2 regions of the Nonomuraea sp. H19 genome follow, and region 2 is predicted to be linked to the other one. Evidence: riboswitches for the same ligand, from Rfam matches in the RefSeq annotation. Region 2 holds a riboswitch; the other holds the start of a gene.
What was found. Region 2 has a riboswitch for cyclic di-AMP ahead of ACTMTI_RS12060 (hypothetical protein). Riboswitches for the same ligand answer to the same signal wherever they lie in the genome.
Positions count from the first base shown of each region.

Region 1 (7,074 bases), on a different contig from region 2:
ATCGGCCATCGGACGCTCCCGGGCAGAGGCGCTGTTGGGGCAGACCTTCGCCCACGCATCTTCGATGCCGCGTCCGTATCTGTTACGCAATCATCCTATGTCCCCACGCAATGCTTGGCCAAGTGAGCGCACTCCGCCGTGAGCACAACGCGGTACGCGCCGCACTCCAAGCTTATCCGGCATCTGGTCAGCCGGGTTACCGACCTCATCCGGTTCTCATCCAGTTCTCACCGGTCGCGACTGTCCGGGGAGTCACGGGAATCGCGCCCGTACGCACATCCGGTGAGCGGCATTGTGCGTAGGTGCTCGAAGAGCTCTAGTTTTGCCCACTGCCGCACGGGTCGGAGACGAGATCGCGGATTTTCGCCACTCTCAGTGGCGATCCGGGCTTTAGGCGGCACTCCAGACGGCCCGCATGCCTCATTCAACGTATGGTGCCCCGCGTTCAGCGGCCTGCAGAAGTAGCGGGTCTTGCACTTACGTTCCGGCGCGCCGATCCGGACATTGCCTGCCATGCCTCCGGCATCGGCCCTCCGCCATCCGAAGCATCGTGCCCTTGGAACGGGCCAGCGCGGTAAAACGCCATTCGGGCAGGCCGAGCTCGGTACTCTCGCATATGCGGGCGCCCGCCGGTGAAACGGCACCGGGTGCGGACCGGAACCACGCGGCCAAAACGCCCGCATATGGACGCTCAGAGATCATGCTCCGAGCCTTCCGGCATTCGGAAAGGCCTGGAGACGATCATGCGCTTATGGCGGCCGCCGGGGTCCAAGGCGAACGGCATAAGCGCATGGTCGCGGACGACTCTCTAGTGAGCCGCCTCGTACTTCTCGACGACGGTGGAGGCGATACGGCCGCGCTCGCTGACCGGCAGCCCGTGGGCCTTGGCCCACTGCCGGATCTCGGAGCTCTTCTCCCGGCTCATCGCACGGCTGCCGCCACGGCCACGACGACGCGTGGTCACGGCGCCCGCCCGACGCGCGTTCTGCACGAAAGGCGTGAGTGCGTCCCTCAGCTTCTTGGCGTTAAGGTCGCTGAGGTCAATCTCATAGGACGAGCCGTCAATAGCGAAGCTGACCGTCTCATTGGCCTCGCCCCCATCGAGGTCATCGATGAGAATCTCCTGGATCTGCTTGGCCATGTACGCAATCCTTTCGCGGGCATTGTTTCATTCGCCGTGCCAAACATATACCCGGAAAGGCGCTGAGACAATTCAGCGCTGCGAGGATTCGGCTGACTTGCCGATCAGGTTCGGCTTCTCGACCGGCGCCTGCCGGTTAGGACGGCGCCCGGCGGCCTCGGATCGCACCAACTTCACTACGCCAAAGATGAAGGCGCCGCCGACCACGGCCGGGGGGATGAGCGCTGACAATACGTCCGTAAGGGCTTCCATTCGTCCTCGCCTCCACGGCTAGCGGGGTTTCGGGGGCGCTATAAGCGCATGGGAGCGCGACCATGAGGGGCGCGGCGCCCTCATCGCGCGCGTGGCGGCAACCGCCCGCACCTGACCATCGCGGCACGCAGATGCCCTGTACGTCCCAGGGGCACCAACATCCGGCAACCCGGACGCCCATAGCCTAATGCCAGTCTCTCCAGGCTCCTTACCGGATCAAGCAGAAAATTTTGCGAAAAGGTATCCGCCCAGGTACGGATGGTTCAGCGAAGATCTTTAACCACGCGCGTTCCGGCAACCCTGTCGTGCGGCCCGCGCTCCAGCGGCTTGTCGATCAGGATGAGCAAGCCGACGCCGAACAGCAACATTCCAGCCAGCAGATTGACGACCGGAATGCCCATCAGCATGACCGGCGCCGGATAGACCAGGGCCCGTTTCAGCGCCGCTCCCGGCGGAAGGTCTCGCGGCGCCAGGCGAATCTTCATGATCGCCTTGCCGAACGTCCTGCCATGCCTGGAATGGGCCCGCCAGTCGTAGGCCGCATAACCCAGCCCGGCCACCAGCCAGGCGCACACGCCGGGCAGCCGCCCATCGAGCACGTCCAACATCCCGACAGTTCGGAAGATGCCCCAGAGCGCGATGAACAGGATGTAATAGAAGACCCCGAAGACGAGCGCTTCAATCAGCCGGGCGGCGAGCCGTTCCCACCATTCCGCCGGCAGCGCGTCCGCCCACGGCGGCGTCGCGGCCATAACCTCCACCTCGCGTCTCGGCGGCCAATCGGGGAGTGCGGGCGTCTCCATTTTGGTACGGCCGGGGGGACAAAACATAGGGGCCGGCGGGAAGCCGGCCCCTAGTTTTACGCGCAGGGAAGACTACTTGATCTTCACTACCACGGTGCCCGCGAACTTGTCCGCGAACGTCTGCTGCAGCGGCTTGTCCCACAACTGGGAGGCGCCGTTGACGGCGCACGCAAGGCCGGCGAGCACGGGCCCGAAGGGCAGCCAGTAGAGGATGTAGCCGCCCCACGTCCCGCCCGCACGCTTGAGTGCCACGTCGGTGGGGATGCCGCCCGGTGTCACCGAGCCGCCGACCTGGACGACCTTGATCCCCATGATCATCTTGCCGACGGTCTGACCCTTCGCCTTGTGCAGGAAGAAGTCATAGCCGACGTAGGCAAGGGTCAGGATGACCGCTACCACGATGCCGAGGAGGAACGAACCGAACAGGCCCGTGGTCACCCCGGTGGTCGAGTCGTAGCTCGATGCCAGGAGAAGCGTGAAAACGATGGTCACCACGGTCATCACGATGCCGAAGATCACACCGTCGACGATCCTCGCCACCAGCCGCTGCCACCACTCCGCGAGCGGGGCCGGCGCGCCCGGGGGCTGGACGCCGACCGGCTGTCCGTACTGCTGCCCGTAGCCGGGCTGGCCGTAGGCGGCCTGCTGCGGCTGCCCGTAGGCCTGGCCGTACTGCTGGTCGCCGTACTGCTGCTGGCCATATTGCGGCTGGGCGTAACCGGGCTGCGACTGGGGCTGCTGGCCATACTGCTGCTGGCCGTAGCCCGGCTGGGACTGGGGCTGCTGCCCGTAGCCCGGCTGGGACTGCGGCTGCTGGCCGTACTGCTGGCCGTAGTCAGGCTGGGACTGCGCTTGCTGTCCGTAGCCCTGCTGCCCGTAATCCGGCTGGGACTGCTGTCCGTAGCCCTGCTGCTGCCCATAGTCGGGCTGGGACTGCTGCTGCTGTCCGTAGCCCTGCTGGCCATAGTCCGGCTGGGACTGCTGCTGCTGTCCGTACTGCTGACCGGACGGCTGCTGCTGCCCGTAGCCCTGCTGCTGGCCGTACTGGCCGGAGGAAGGCTGCTGGCCGTAGCCGGGCTGCGACTGCTGGCCGTAACCCGGCTGGGACTGGGGCTGCTGCCCGTAGCCCTGCTGCTGGCCCTGACCATATTGCTGGCCGTAGCCCTGCTGACCATAGTCGGGCTGCGACTGGGGTTGCTGTCCTTGCTGGGGGTAGCCCTGCTGGCCGTACTGCTGTTGCTGACCATATTGGGGCTGCTGTCCGTACTGCGGCTGCTGGGCATAGCCCTGCTGGCCGTATTGGGGCTGCTGCCCGTAGGCATCGTCCGCCCGGTAGCCGACCACAGTTGCGTCCGGGTCGGGCTCGCCGTGGCGGCGGCCCGTGTTCTGCTGCCCGTAGTCCGGGGTGCCAGGCGCAGAAGTCTCGCCGGATTCGTCCTGTGGATACGGCGGCTGTCCGGTGCTCACCGTGTCACCTCGCTTCGCGTGCGCATGTGGCACGTGTCAGGACACATGCCTGTACCGCCCAACGTATCGACATAGGTATCAACAATCACCTTTCCATCTAGTCAAGGTCCGCGTCACCCGATGTCAGATGGAGCAGCATGCGGGTGTTGCCCAGGGTGTTCGGCTTCACGTGTTCCAGGTCGAGGAACTCCGCCACACCCTCGTCGTACGAGGCCAGCAGCTCGGCGTAGACCTCTGGCGAGACCGGCGTGCCCTGGATCGGGCGGAAGCCGTGCCGCGCGAAGAAGTCGACCTCAAAAGTCAGACAGAATACACGCCGCAGCCCCAGATCCGTCGCCTGCCGTATGAGCGCGGAGACGATCCGATGGCCGATGCCCATGCCCCGGCACTGCGGATCGACGGCGACCGTGCGGACCTCGGCGAGATCCTCCCACAGCACGTGCAGCGCGCCGCAGCCGACGACCTGCCCGTCCAGCTCGGCCACCCAGAACTCCTGTACGTCCTCGTACAGCGTCACCGTGGTCTTCTCCAGGAGCCGCGGTCCCGCGCCCGCGTAGGTGTCGACCAGGCGCCTGATCGTCCGCACGTCGGGCGTGCGGGCACGGCGGACCACCGCCGCGGTCTCGGGCGTCGTCGGTTGTTCGGCCACCTGCTCCATGGCTCTCCAGAGTACAGATGTCATTACGGCTCAGCCCTAAATCCCACGTCTGGCCCAAGACTGTGACATGTCGCGGCCAGACGACTACAGGCGCGACCTCCCACAAAACCAGGGATGAAGAGGACATAAGGTCTGTTCTGCACGAGCGTCCACGAGATCACCTTGTGACCCTTCGGTTGTGAAACCTCTACAGATCCAGCAGTTCTGGTTGAGCACGAACCCGGAGTGCATTAGTGTCCAGCGACGACGTTTCCCCGCGTGTCGCGGGGTGACACGCCCAATTCCCGCGAGGGAAGCCGGGGACCCGCCGGTGGCGACCTCCGCACGCCACCACTGGGGTGAATCCGAGTCTCTCGGTAGGGCTGCTCCGGCCCGAACCCGTCAGCTAACCCGGTCGGCGTCGATGAGAGGAGCTGGTTGGTGAAGCGCACGCTCAGCCGTGAGGGGAAGTCGGCGGGCAAGAACGCCCGCCCTCCGGAACGGGCTCGGCGCCGGCGCCTTCTCGGTGTGGCAGGCGTCATAGTCGCCGCACTCCTATTCGCCGTCCCCACCGGTCCGGCCTCCGCTGATCCGAAGCCCTCGCTCAAGGAGCTCTCCGACCAGGTCGAGAAGCTGCACGTGGAGATCGAGACACTGAGCGAGCAGTACAACGGCCAGCGGGAGAAGTACAAAGTCGCCAAGAAGGCCGCCGACGCCGCGCAGAAGACGCTGACGGGCAGCGAGGCCGACTTCGCAGCCAAGCGCGCCAAGGCCGTCCTGCTCGCCCAGAACGCCTACATAACGGGCGGCCTGAACAGGGCGATGGCGTTCACCTCGTCCCAGGACCCGGAGAAGTTCCTCGACATCGTGGCGACGACCTACGCGATGGAGCAGGAGCAGGGCGAGGAGGTCAACCAACTGGCCAAGGCCATGGACGCCGCCGACCGCGCCCGAGCCGACGCCAAGACGCGCATGGACGAGCTCCAGAAGATCGTCTCAGACCTCGAATCGAAGCGCGACAAGATCACCAAGCTGGTGAAGAACGTGGAGAGCGACCTGTTCAGGCGGGCTCTGGGCGAGGCCGGCCGCCCCGGCACCCGCGCCGTCCGGGTCAACCTGCCGATCCCGGGCAACGGCAAAGCGGCCCAGGCCGCGAGGTGGGCGCTCACGCAGCAGCTCAAGCCGTACGTCTGGGGCGCCGAGGGCCCCAACTCCTACGACTGCTCCGGCCTGGTGATGGCGGCCTTCCAGCGGGTGGGCATCTCGCTGCCGCACTACACCGGGAACCAGTGGACCGCGGGCCGGCACATCTCGAAATCCGAGCTGCGCCCAGGCGACCTGGTGTTCTTCTACAACGACCTGCACCACGTCGGCATCTATCTGGGCGGCGGCATGATGGTGCACGCCCCCCAGACGGGTGATGTCGTACGTGTCGCCTCGATCGAGCGCCGGCCCTTCGCCGGCGCGGTGCGCATCGCGGACTGAACGCCCCTAGATCAACTGTCGGCGGGCTGCCCAGGCCACGGCTTCGATCGCCGTGGCCACGCCGATGCGGTCACATATGCCCCGTAACCGTCGGCGTACGGTGCGTCCACTGATGTCCAAACGTCTGCCCACCCGATCGACCGTGACCCCCTTGGCCAGCTCCGCCAGCAACGCCAAATCCGCATGGCTAAGCTCAACCCCTTCGGTGAGCACACCCATCGGGAGCCCTCCCCCCCAACAGCAACTCGGACGGGCTAAAAGCCGCTCGTCTCGCAGACGGTAAACGCATCCTGGAAAGGTCGTCAAGCACGACAATCGCCACTCTTGACGGGCGCTATTGACATGATCGGATATATGTGACGCACTCGCGTTATGAAGGTCGGGCGATGTGTCGTCTCATTGACCCATCCGGCAGCGCCGGACCCGACGCCGATACGCCTCGCCGGTGTCTTGGATTTCGCTCCGTACGATGCCGATTTTCTCGCTGACCATATGCCTGCTATCGCGAAATGAGCACGTGTCGCGCGATCGTCCGTAACGCGTGGGGCGCTGCTCGCCCCCCACCGCCCATGAGCCCTGCGCGGCGACTCCGCTTCGGCCACGGAGCCCACCCGCCGCCAGGTCAGCGGGTCGATCCGGTCTTGCGGGCGGGGCCCGCCCGGCCACGCAGGGCCGCGGGCTCCGGCCGGCAAGGCGTTCACGCCGTGCATGCTCGAACACCTCCCCCGCGCCTCGATACGCTCACCGGCGCGCTGCCGGAGGAAACGAACCCGATTTCCGGCTTCGCTCATCCGTCAGCGGTCAGGGTCATTACCGAATGCCGAGAGCGTCGCCGGAGAGTCATCAATACTTCCGCGGCCGGAGCGAAATAGTCGACCGCGGCCTTGACCTGATGCTTACAGACGAGCACATATCGGAAACCGGGCAGGCCAGAAGGAGCCTCGCGACTCCGTCCGGTACGGCTCAAACGGTGGCGTCGTAACGCTCCCTGGCCGCCTCGACGTCCTCGATGTGCACCTCGGCCCAACTCTTGATCGCGGCCACCAGCGGCATCAGGCTCTCGCCCAGCGGGGTGAGCTCATAGTCCACCCGCACCGGCACCGCAGGCGTGAGCGTACGCGAGACCAGGCCGTCGCGTTCCAGCCCGCGCAGGGTCTGGGTGAGCATCTTCTGGCTGACGCCCGCGATGCGCCTGGCCAGGTCGCTGTAGCGGCACGGCCCCGCCTCCAGCGCGGTGAGCACCAGCGTGACCCATTTGTCGCTGAGGCGGTCGAGCAGCTTCCGGGAGG
Region 1 covers NZ_JBQHCV010000017.1:91,252-98,325, reverse strand. Annotated here, with positions in the region: gene ACTMTI_RS33290 (histone-like nucleoid-structuring protein Lsr2) at 809-1,141, opposite strand; gene ACTMTI_RS33285 (hypothetical protein) at 1,214-1,393, opposite strand; gene ACTMTI_RS33280 (RDD family protein) at 1,657-2,145, opposite strand; partial or broken gene ACTMTI_RS33275 (RDD family protein) at 2,269-2,745, opposite strand; gene ACTMTI_RS33270 (hypothetical protein) at 2,899-3,738, shown strand; gene ACTMTI_RS33265 (amino-acid N-acetyltransferase) at 3,761-4,321, opposite strand; cyclic di-AMP (ydaO/yuaA leader) riboswitch at 4,586-4,736, shown strand; gene ACTMTI_RS33260 (C40 family peptidase) at 4,742-5,785, shown strand; gene ACTMTI_RS33255 (LuxR C-terminal-related transcriptional regulator) at 5,792-6,004, opposite strand; gene ACTMTI_RS33250 (winged helix-turn-helix transcriptional regulator) at 6,749-7,074, opposite strand, start outside.
Region 1: another riboswitch for cyclic di-AMP. It lies ahead of ACTMTI_RS33260 (C40 family peptidase); the one in region 2 lies ahead of ACTMTI_RS12060 (hypothetical protein).

Region 2 (7,074 bases):
CACCGGATGGACCACGAGCCGCACGAACTGTCCGGCGGCGAGCGGCAGCGCGTGGCCATCGCCAGGGCCGTGGCGGGCGATCCGCCGCTGCTCCTGGCCGACGAGCCGACCGGGGCACTGGACTCGGTGTCCGGCACGGGGGTGATGGAGCTGCTGCACGAGCTGAACGCGGGCGGCACCACCATCGTGATCATCACGCACGACCGGGAGATCGCCGCCGGCCTGCCCAGGCAGGTACGGATGCGTGACGGCCAGATCATCGCGGACTCCGCGAACGTCCCCTTGCCGGAGCCCGCCGAATCAGGGGTGGCGTGATGGCCGTCACAGAGGTGCGGCGTCCCCGGCTGTCCCCGGCCAGGATGCGGCCGGGCGACGTGCTGCGGGTCGGCGCGGTCGGCCTGCGCACGCGGCCGCTGCGGGCGTTCCTGTCCGCGCTCGGCATCGCCATCGGCATCGCCGCCATGGTCGCCGTGGTCGGGCTCTCGTCCTCCTCGGGCGCCGAGCTCGACCGTACGCTGTCCGCGCTCGGCACCAACCTGCTCACCGTCTCGTCCGGCACCACGCTCACGGGCGAGGCGGCCCAGATGCCGAAGGACGCCGAGGCGATGATCGAGCGGATCGGCCCCGTCGAGGCGGCCTCGGCGATCGGGAAGGTCTCCGAGGCCAAGGTCTACCGGTCCGAGCAGATCCCCGAGGCCCAGACCGGCGGCCTCAACACGTACGCCGCCCGCCTCGACCTGCCCGCCACCGTGGGCGCGACGCTGCGCAGCGGCACGTGGCTCAACCAGGCCACCGAACGTTATCCGGCCGCCGTGCTCGGCTCGTCCGCGGCCCAGCGCCTCGGCGTCGGCTCGGTGAGCGCGGACACGCAGGTCATCGTCGGGGGCATCCGGTTCAGCGTCGTCGGCGTGCTGAATCCGGTGGCCCTCGCCACCGACCTGGACAGCGGCGTGCTGGTCGGCTGGCCGGTGGCGGAGGACCGGCTGGACTTCGACGGACACCCGACCACGCTCTACACCCGCTCGGAAGAGGCCAAGCTGGAGGCGGTACGCCAGGTGCTGGCCGGCACCGCCAACCCGGAGGCGCCGAACGAGGTGGACGTCTCCCGCCCGTCCGACGCGCTGGCCGCCAAGCAGGCGACCAGTCAGGCGTTCGCCAACCTCCTGCTGGGCGTGGGCGCGGTGGCCCTGCTCGTGGGCGGCGTCGGCGTGGCCAACACCATGGTCATCTCAGTGCTGGAACGCCGCGCGGAGATCGGCCTGCGCCGCTCGCTGGGCGCGACCCGCGGCCAGATCCGCACCCAGTTCCTGGCCGAGTCGCTGCTGCTGTCGGCCATGGGCGGGGGCGGCGGGATCCTTCTGGGCACCGCGGTCACCATGGGGTACGCGTTCTACAGCGGCTGGCCCTCCGTGGTGCCCGCCTGGGCCACCGTCGGCGGGCTGGCGGCGACGCTGGCCATCGGCGCCGCGGCCGGGCTCTACCCGGCCATCCGGGCCTCCCGGCTGTCCCCGACCGAGGCGCTGTCCACGCCCTAGCCCCCCTTACGGCGCCACGGCACGCGGCATGCTGTGGCGCTATCCGGCGGCCGGACAGCAGGTGGTCTTGCCGACGATCCGGACCTCCGGCCCTGAACGCAGCATCCTGTCACGTGCGCACCTTGGCCCGCCGATCCGCGCGCAGCCGATCACTGAGCTTCGCGATCAGCCCCAGATCGTCCACGCACTGCCCGAGACCGAGCACCACGGACTCCGGGGGCCGCTCCGCCCGCCGTACCGGCATGCACAGCCCGGTACGCAGCCGCCGCGCCAGCCCGCGCAGCAGCGCCCCGCCTCCGACCAGTACCGCGCCCCGTTCCCCGAGGTCGGTGGCCAGTTCGTCGGGGCAGCGCTCCATGGTGTCGAGCGCCGCCCGCACGATGGACTCGACCGGCTGTCTGGTGGCCTCGTAGATCCTCTGTACGGGCACCCGTTCCGTGCGTTCGGCGCCGGTGTGCGGGTCGCGGCCGTGGATCAGCACCTGCCGGTGCAGCGGTTTCCACTGCGGGCCCGCGCGCCGCTTGGCGGCCTCCGCCTCGCCCTCGTCGATCAGCAGCCCGTGGTCGTGCTCGATCAGGGAGGCGATCGACCGGTTCATGGCGTGGCCGCCGCCGGGCGCCCTGCCGGCCGCGACCAGCTCCCCGTGCGAGAGGATCGCGACCCTGGCGGAGTCGCGCCCGATGTCGATGACCATCCGCCCGGCGTGGTCGTCGACCGGCACGCCCGCGCCGAGCGCCGCCGCCAGTGCGTGCGGGATCAGCAGAACCCCGCGCGCCTCGACCTCGAAAGCCAGGTCACGCAGCGCCGCGCGCTCGATCGCGTCGGCGTCGTCGGGCACGGCCATGACCATGCGCGGCCTGGCGAACGGATGCCGGTGCACCTTGCGCAGGAAGTGCCTGATCATGCGCTGGGCGAGCACGCCGTCGACCGGCAGGCCGCCCTTGATCGGCCAACACGGCTCGCCGCGGGCCGCCTCCGCGCCGTACCCGAGGATCCTGCCCGTGTCGCGGTCGCGCAGGACGGCCGACGGTTCGTCGAGCACGATGCCCTTGCCCTTGACGTAGATCCGGGTGCGCGCGGCCCCGAGATCCATCGCCAGATCATGGCCCAGGAGGCTCATCGCCGGACCGGGGGGTCGACCATCATGTCCGGATCCATTTCCCGACCCGCCCCAACACAACACCAGGAACAGAACGATTCCGCTTTACGTCAGATCGGCGGCACCCTCTACACCTCGACGGTCACCGCGGAGGCGGCCCTGATCATCCTGTCGCTCCCTGGTGGCGGGGGCCGTGATCGCCCTGGTGGCGCTGGTGGCGATGCCGAGCGAGCGGTTGGAGGCGCCCGCCGCGCGGGCGGACAGGGTCGAGGCCGGTTTCGCGTCATAAGCGGGGTCATGCGAAGCTGTGATAGTCCCAACACCACGGAGGTCCTCATGGCGGAAACACCGGAGCCGGAAGTCAGCGAAACTCCCGAGGACGAGATGAAGCGCAAGTTCCGTGAAGCGCTGGAGCGCAAGCGCAACCAGCACGCCGGAGCGGGCGCGGGTGGCAAGGACGTCGACCCATCGAAGATCCACGGGGCGCACGGTCCGGCTGCGAATAAAAGATCGTTCAGACGCAAGAGCGGCGGCTGAGACTGGGATCTAGAAGGGGGTACGGCGTGCCGTGCCCCCTTTTTCTTTGCCGACGAAGGTAGATCTTTATCCCGCTTCATGACGGTTCGATTGCGTTTGTCCATATTTGGCGGTTACAGTATCGCCCATTACCAGCCGGTGGCATGGACCTTACCCAGGAGGGACCAGCCGGTTGGCGCCGAATCCCGATCAGTCGGGAACCGGGGACCCAAATCCCCTGGGGTGAATCCGGCCGCGTGCCGGTAGGGCAGCTCCACGCCCGAACCCGTCAGCTAACCCGGTAGGCGAGATGGAGAGGACATAGATGTATCACCGCGTCGTACCCCCAGACAGCGTAGTGCTGACCGCCTGCTGAGCGGCCTGTTCCCCCCAGCCCTTCCGCGCTCCGCGTAGCGACCGCTCGGCGATCTGCCCGGCTACGCCTTTTCAGCGAGCGTGCGTCCCTTTGTCCCCTCGCGAAGGACTCACTACCTCATGTCTGCTCGTTTTGGCCTGCGTGCCCTCGCCCTGCTCACCGCCTCCACCGTCGGCGCGCTCACCATCGCCGGCACGGCCTGCGCCGACAACGAAGAAAAGGTACTGCTCAAGGGCTCGACCACGGCGTCCTACTTCTGGGACGACGCCTCCGGCCGCGCCGGCGACACCGGACTGCCTGCCAGCGGCAAGCCCATGCAGAAGGGGCTGGCGGCAAGTCCGAGCTGGCCGCTGCTCACCGAGGGCTACGTCATCTACAAGGGCAAGAAGCTGCCCTTCTTCGTCGGCGACCGCGGGCCCGGCACGCCCTCCAACAACGGCATCATGCTGGACCTGGACGCCAAGACGTTCGCCGAGCTGACCGGTGGCACGTTCAACCCCGACACCCTCCACGTCGACGGCATCGGCGGCCAGGGCCACATCGACGTGGACTACGTCATCACCAAGTGGGGCGAGGGCCTCGGCAAGAAGAACTACCCGGTCCCCTTCTCCTCCCGCGCCTGGGCCAGGCGGGACAACAACCCGGCCGAGCCCCCGAAGGTGATGGCCGAGAAGAAGTCGGCCAAGCGGGACGACAACCCGGCTGAGCTCGCTCAGCCCGTGGCCGAGAAGAAGCCCGCGGGTGTCAAGGCCGTGGCGGCCGCTCCTCCGGGCGAGGCGGAGGAGTCCAGCACCGTGGGCCTGTCCTTCGCGGCCGGCGCCCTGGTCCTGGTGGGCGGCGGCGCGGTACTCGGTGGCGCGGCGCTCGGTAGCGAGCGCATCCGCAAGTTCGTCAAGCGCTGATCAGCCCTTTACGGGCCGGAGACCAGAATGTCATTCTGGTCTCCGTGACCACCCGCGTAGCCGCGAACGGCATCGAAATCGCCTACGAGAGCTTCGGCTCGCCCACAGGACGGCCGCTGCTCCTGATCATGGGACTAGGCGCCCAGCTCGTCCACTGGGACGAAGAGTTCTGTGAGCTCCTGGTGGAGCAGGGACACCACGTCGTGCGGTTCGACAACCGCGACGCGGGCCTCTCCACGCACCTCCACGACCACGGCGCGCCCATGATGGGGGCGCCGGCGCCGTACCTGCTGGACGACCTGGCCGACGACGCGGCCGGGCTCATGGACGCGCTCGGCTGGCCCGCCGCCCACATGGTCGGCGCGTCGATGGGCGGGATGATCGCCCAGACGCTGGCCATCCGGCATCCCTCCCGAGTGCTGTCCCTTACCTCGATCATGTCGACGCCGGGCGCGGCGGTCGCCGCGCCCACCGAGGCGGCGATGGCCGTGTTGATGGCCGAGCCGGCCGCCGACCGCGCCGGCGTGCTCGCGCAGGCGCTGCGAACCTGGGCGGTCATCGGCTCGCCCGGCTACGAGCTCGATCGCGAGCGGATCACCATGATGGCCGGGCTCGCCTACGACCGATGCTTCGATCCGGCGGGCACGGCGAGGCAGCTCGCCGCCATCATGGCCTCGGGCGATCGCACGGAGCCGCTCGCGGGGGTGACCGTTCCCGCACTCGTGCTGCACGGTGAGGCGGACCAGCTCGTCCCCGTCGCGGCCGGTCACGCCACGGCCGCGGCCATCCCCGGCGCCAGGCTGGTGACCTATCCGGGCATGGGACACGATCTCCCGCGTCCCCTCTGGCCCGACATCGTGGCCGAGATCACCAAGCTGACCGGTCCCTGAGCCGGGGGACCGCCTACTGAGAAGCCTCGTTGGGCAGCAATGCCTTCTCGTCGGGCTTGTGCACGAGCACGTGGTCCACGTACGACTTCACCGCCGTGCCCAGCCCGACGTCGGCGTTCTCCTGCTCCGACAGGTACCAGCGGTGGTCGAGGATCTCGTGGAACAGCTGCGCGGGCTCCAGCTTCCCGCGCAGCTCCGCGGGGATGGCCTCGACCGTCGGCTGGAACACCTCCGCCAGCCACCGGTGCGCCACGATCGCCTCGTCCTCGTGCCGCAGCCCCTTGGCCACCCGGTAGCCGTCGAGGTCGTTGAGCAGCCGCCGCGCCTGGTTCTCCTCCACGTCCAGCCCGGTCAGCCGGAGCAGCCGCCGCTGGTGGTGGCCGGCGTCGACGACCTTCGGCCGGACGATCAGCCGCCCGGTGCCGACCTTGCGCCGCACCATCATCTCGGCCACGTCGAAGCCCAGCAGGTTGAGCCGCCTGATGCGCTGCTCCACGCGGTGCCAGTCCACCTCCTCGATGATCTCGCTCTGGTTGATCTCGTCCCACAGGCGGTGGTAGCGGGAGACGACGTCCTCGGCGGTGTCCATGGGGTCGATCGACGGGTGCAGCAGCCCACCGGCCTCCAGGTCGAGCATCTCGCCGAAGATGTTCGTGTGGGCGATGTCGATGTCGCCGAGCCGCTGGCCCTCGCTGACCATCGGATGCATCTCGCCGGTCTCGGCGTCCACCAGGTACGCCGCGAAGGCCCCCGCGTCCCTGCGGAAGAGCGTGTTGGACAGCGAGCAGTCGCCCCAGTAGAAGCCGTTCAGGTGCAACCGCACCAGCAGCACGGCCAGCGCGTCCAGCAGCCGGGTGAGCGTGTCGGGGCGCAGCGTGCCGGACATGACGGCGCGGTAGGGGAGCGAGAACTGCAGGTGCCTGGTGATCAGCGCGGCGTCCAGGCCCTCGTCGCGGCCGGTGACGTAGGCGACGGGCTCCACGGCGGGCGCGTCCAGCCGGGCCAGGTCCCATAGCAGCTGGTATTCGCGCTTGGCGAAGCGCTCGCCGATCTCCTTGATCGCGTACACCTTGCCGGAGAGCCGCGCGAACCGCACGACGTGCCGCGAGATGCCCCGCGGCAGATCTACCAAATGATGCTCCGGCCAGTCCTTCAGAGGGACGTCCCATGGGAGGCGGATGAGGTCGGGGTCACCGAGCGCGCCAGTGATCTGCAAAGGCATTACCTCAGGATATGGTGCATCGGTGGACGAGTTTCTCAAGTGGTACTTTTCCGACCGTCCCGTCGTCGCCAGCTTCTTGGGGGCCGACGGCTACGATCACACCCTCGGTGACTTCACCGCCACCGCCTGGGCCGCCCGAGAGCGCGAGGAAACCCGCTGGCTCGAACGCCTGTCGGCGGCCGAGGCCGCCACACTGGACGACGCGATCGACAGGGACCTTGTCCTCTCCCAGCTGAGGGGCTCGGTCGCGCTCGCGTCCTGGCCCGACTGGCGCCGCGATCCCGCCGTCTACCTATCGGCGATCTTCAGCTCGATGTACACGCCGTTCCAGCGCCGGCTCAAGCCGGAGCCCGAGCTGGTCTCGGCCGCCGTCTCCCGGCTGGCCGAGGTGCCCGGCGTGCTGGCCGCCTGCCGTACGAACCTGGACCCGGACCTGGCGGCGCCGCTGCTGATCCAGCGCGGGCTCGGCCAGGCGCGCACCGGCCGCAACTTCCTCACCCGCACGATCCCGGGCATGGTCGAGGACCCGGAGCT
Region 2 covers NZ_JBQHCV010000005.1:68,819-75,892, reverse strand. Annotated here, with positions in the region: gene ACTMTI_RS12080 (ABC transporter ATP-binding protein) at 1-315, shown strand, start outside; gene ACTMTI_RS12075 (ABC transporter permease) at 315-1,535, shown strand; gene ACTMTI_RS12070 (rod shape-determining protein) at 1,645-2,628, opposite strand; gene ACTMTI_RS12065 (DUF5302 domain-containing protein) at 2,971-3,171, shown strand; cyclic di-AMP (ydaO/yuaA leader) riboswitch at 3,338-3,473, shown strand; gene ACTMTI_RS12060 (hypothetical protein) at 3,646-4,428, shown strand; gene ACTMTI_RS12055 (alpha/beta fold hydrolase) at 4,473-5,318, shown strand; gene ACTMTI_RS12050 (DUF4032 domain-containing protein) at 5,332-6,540, opposite strand; gene ACTMTI_RS12045 (DUF885 domain-containing protein) at 6,563-7,074, shown strand, end outside.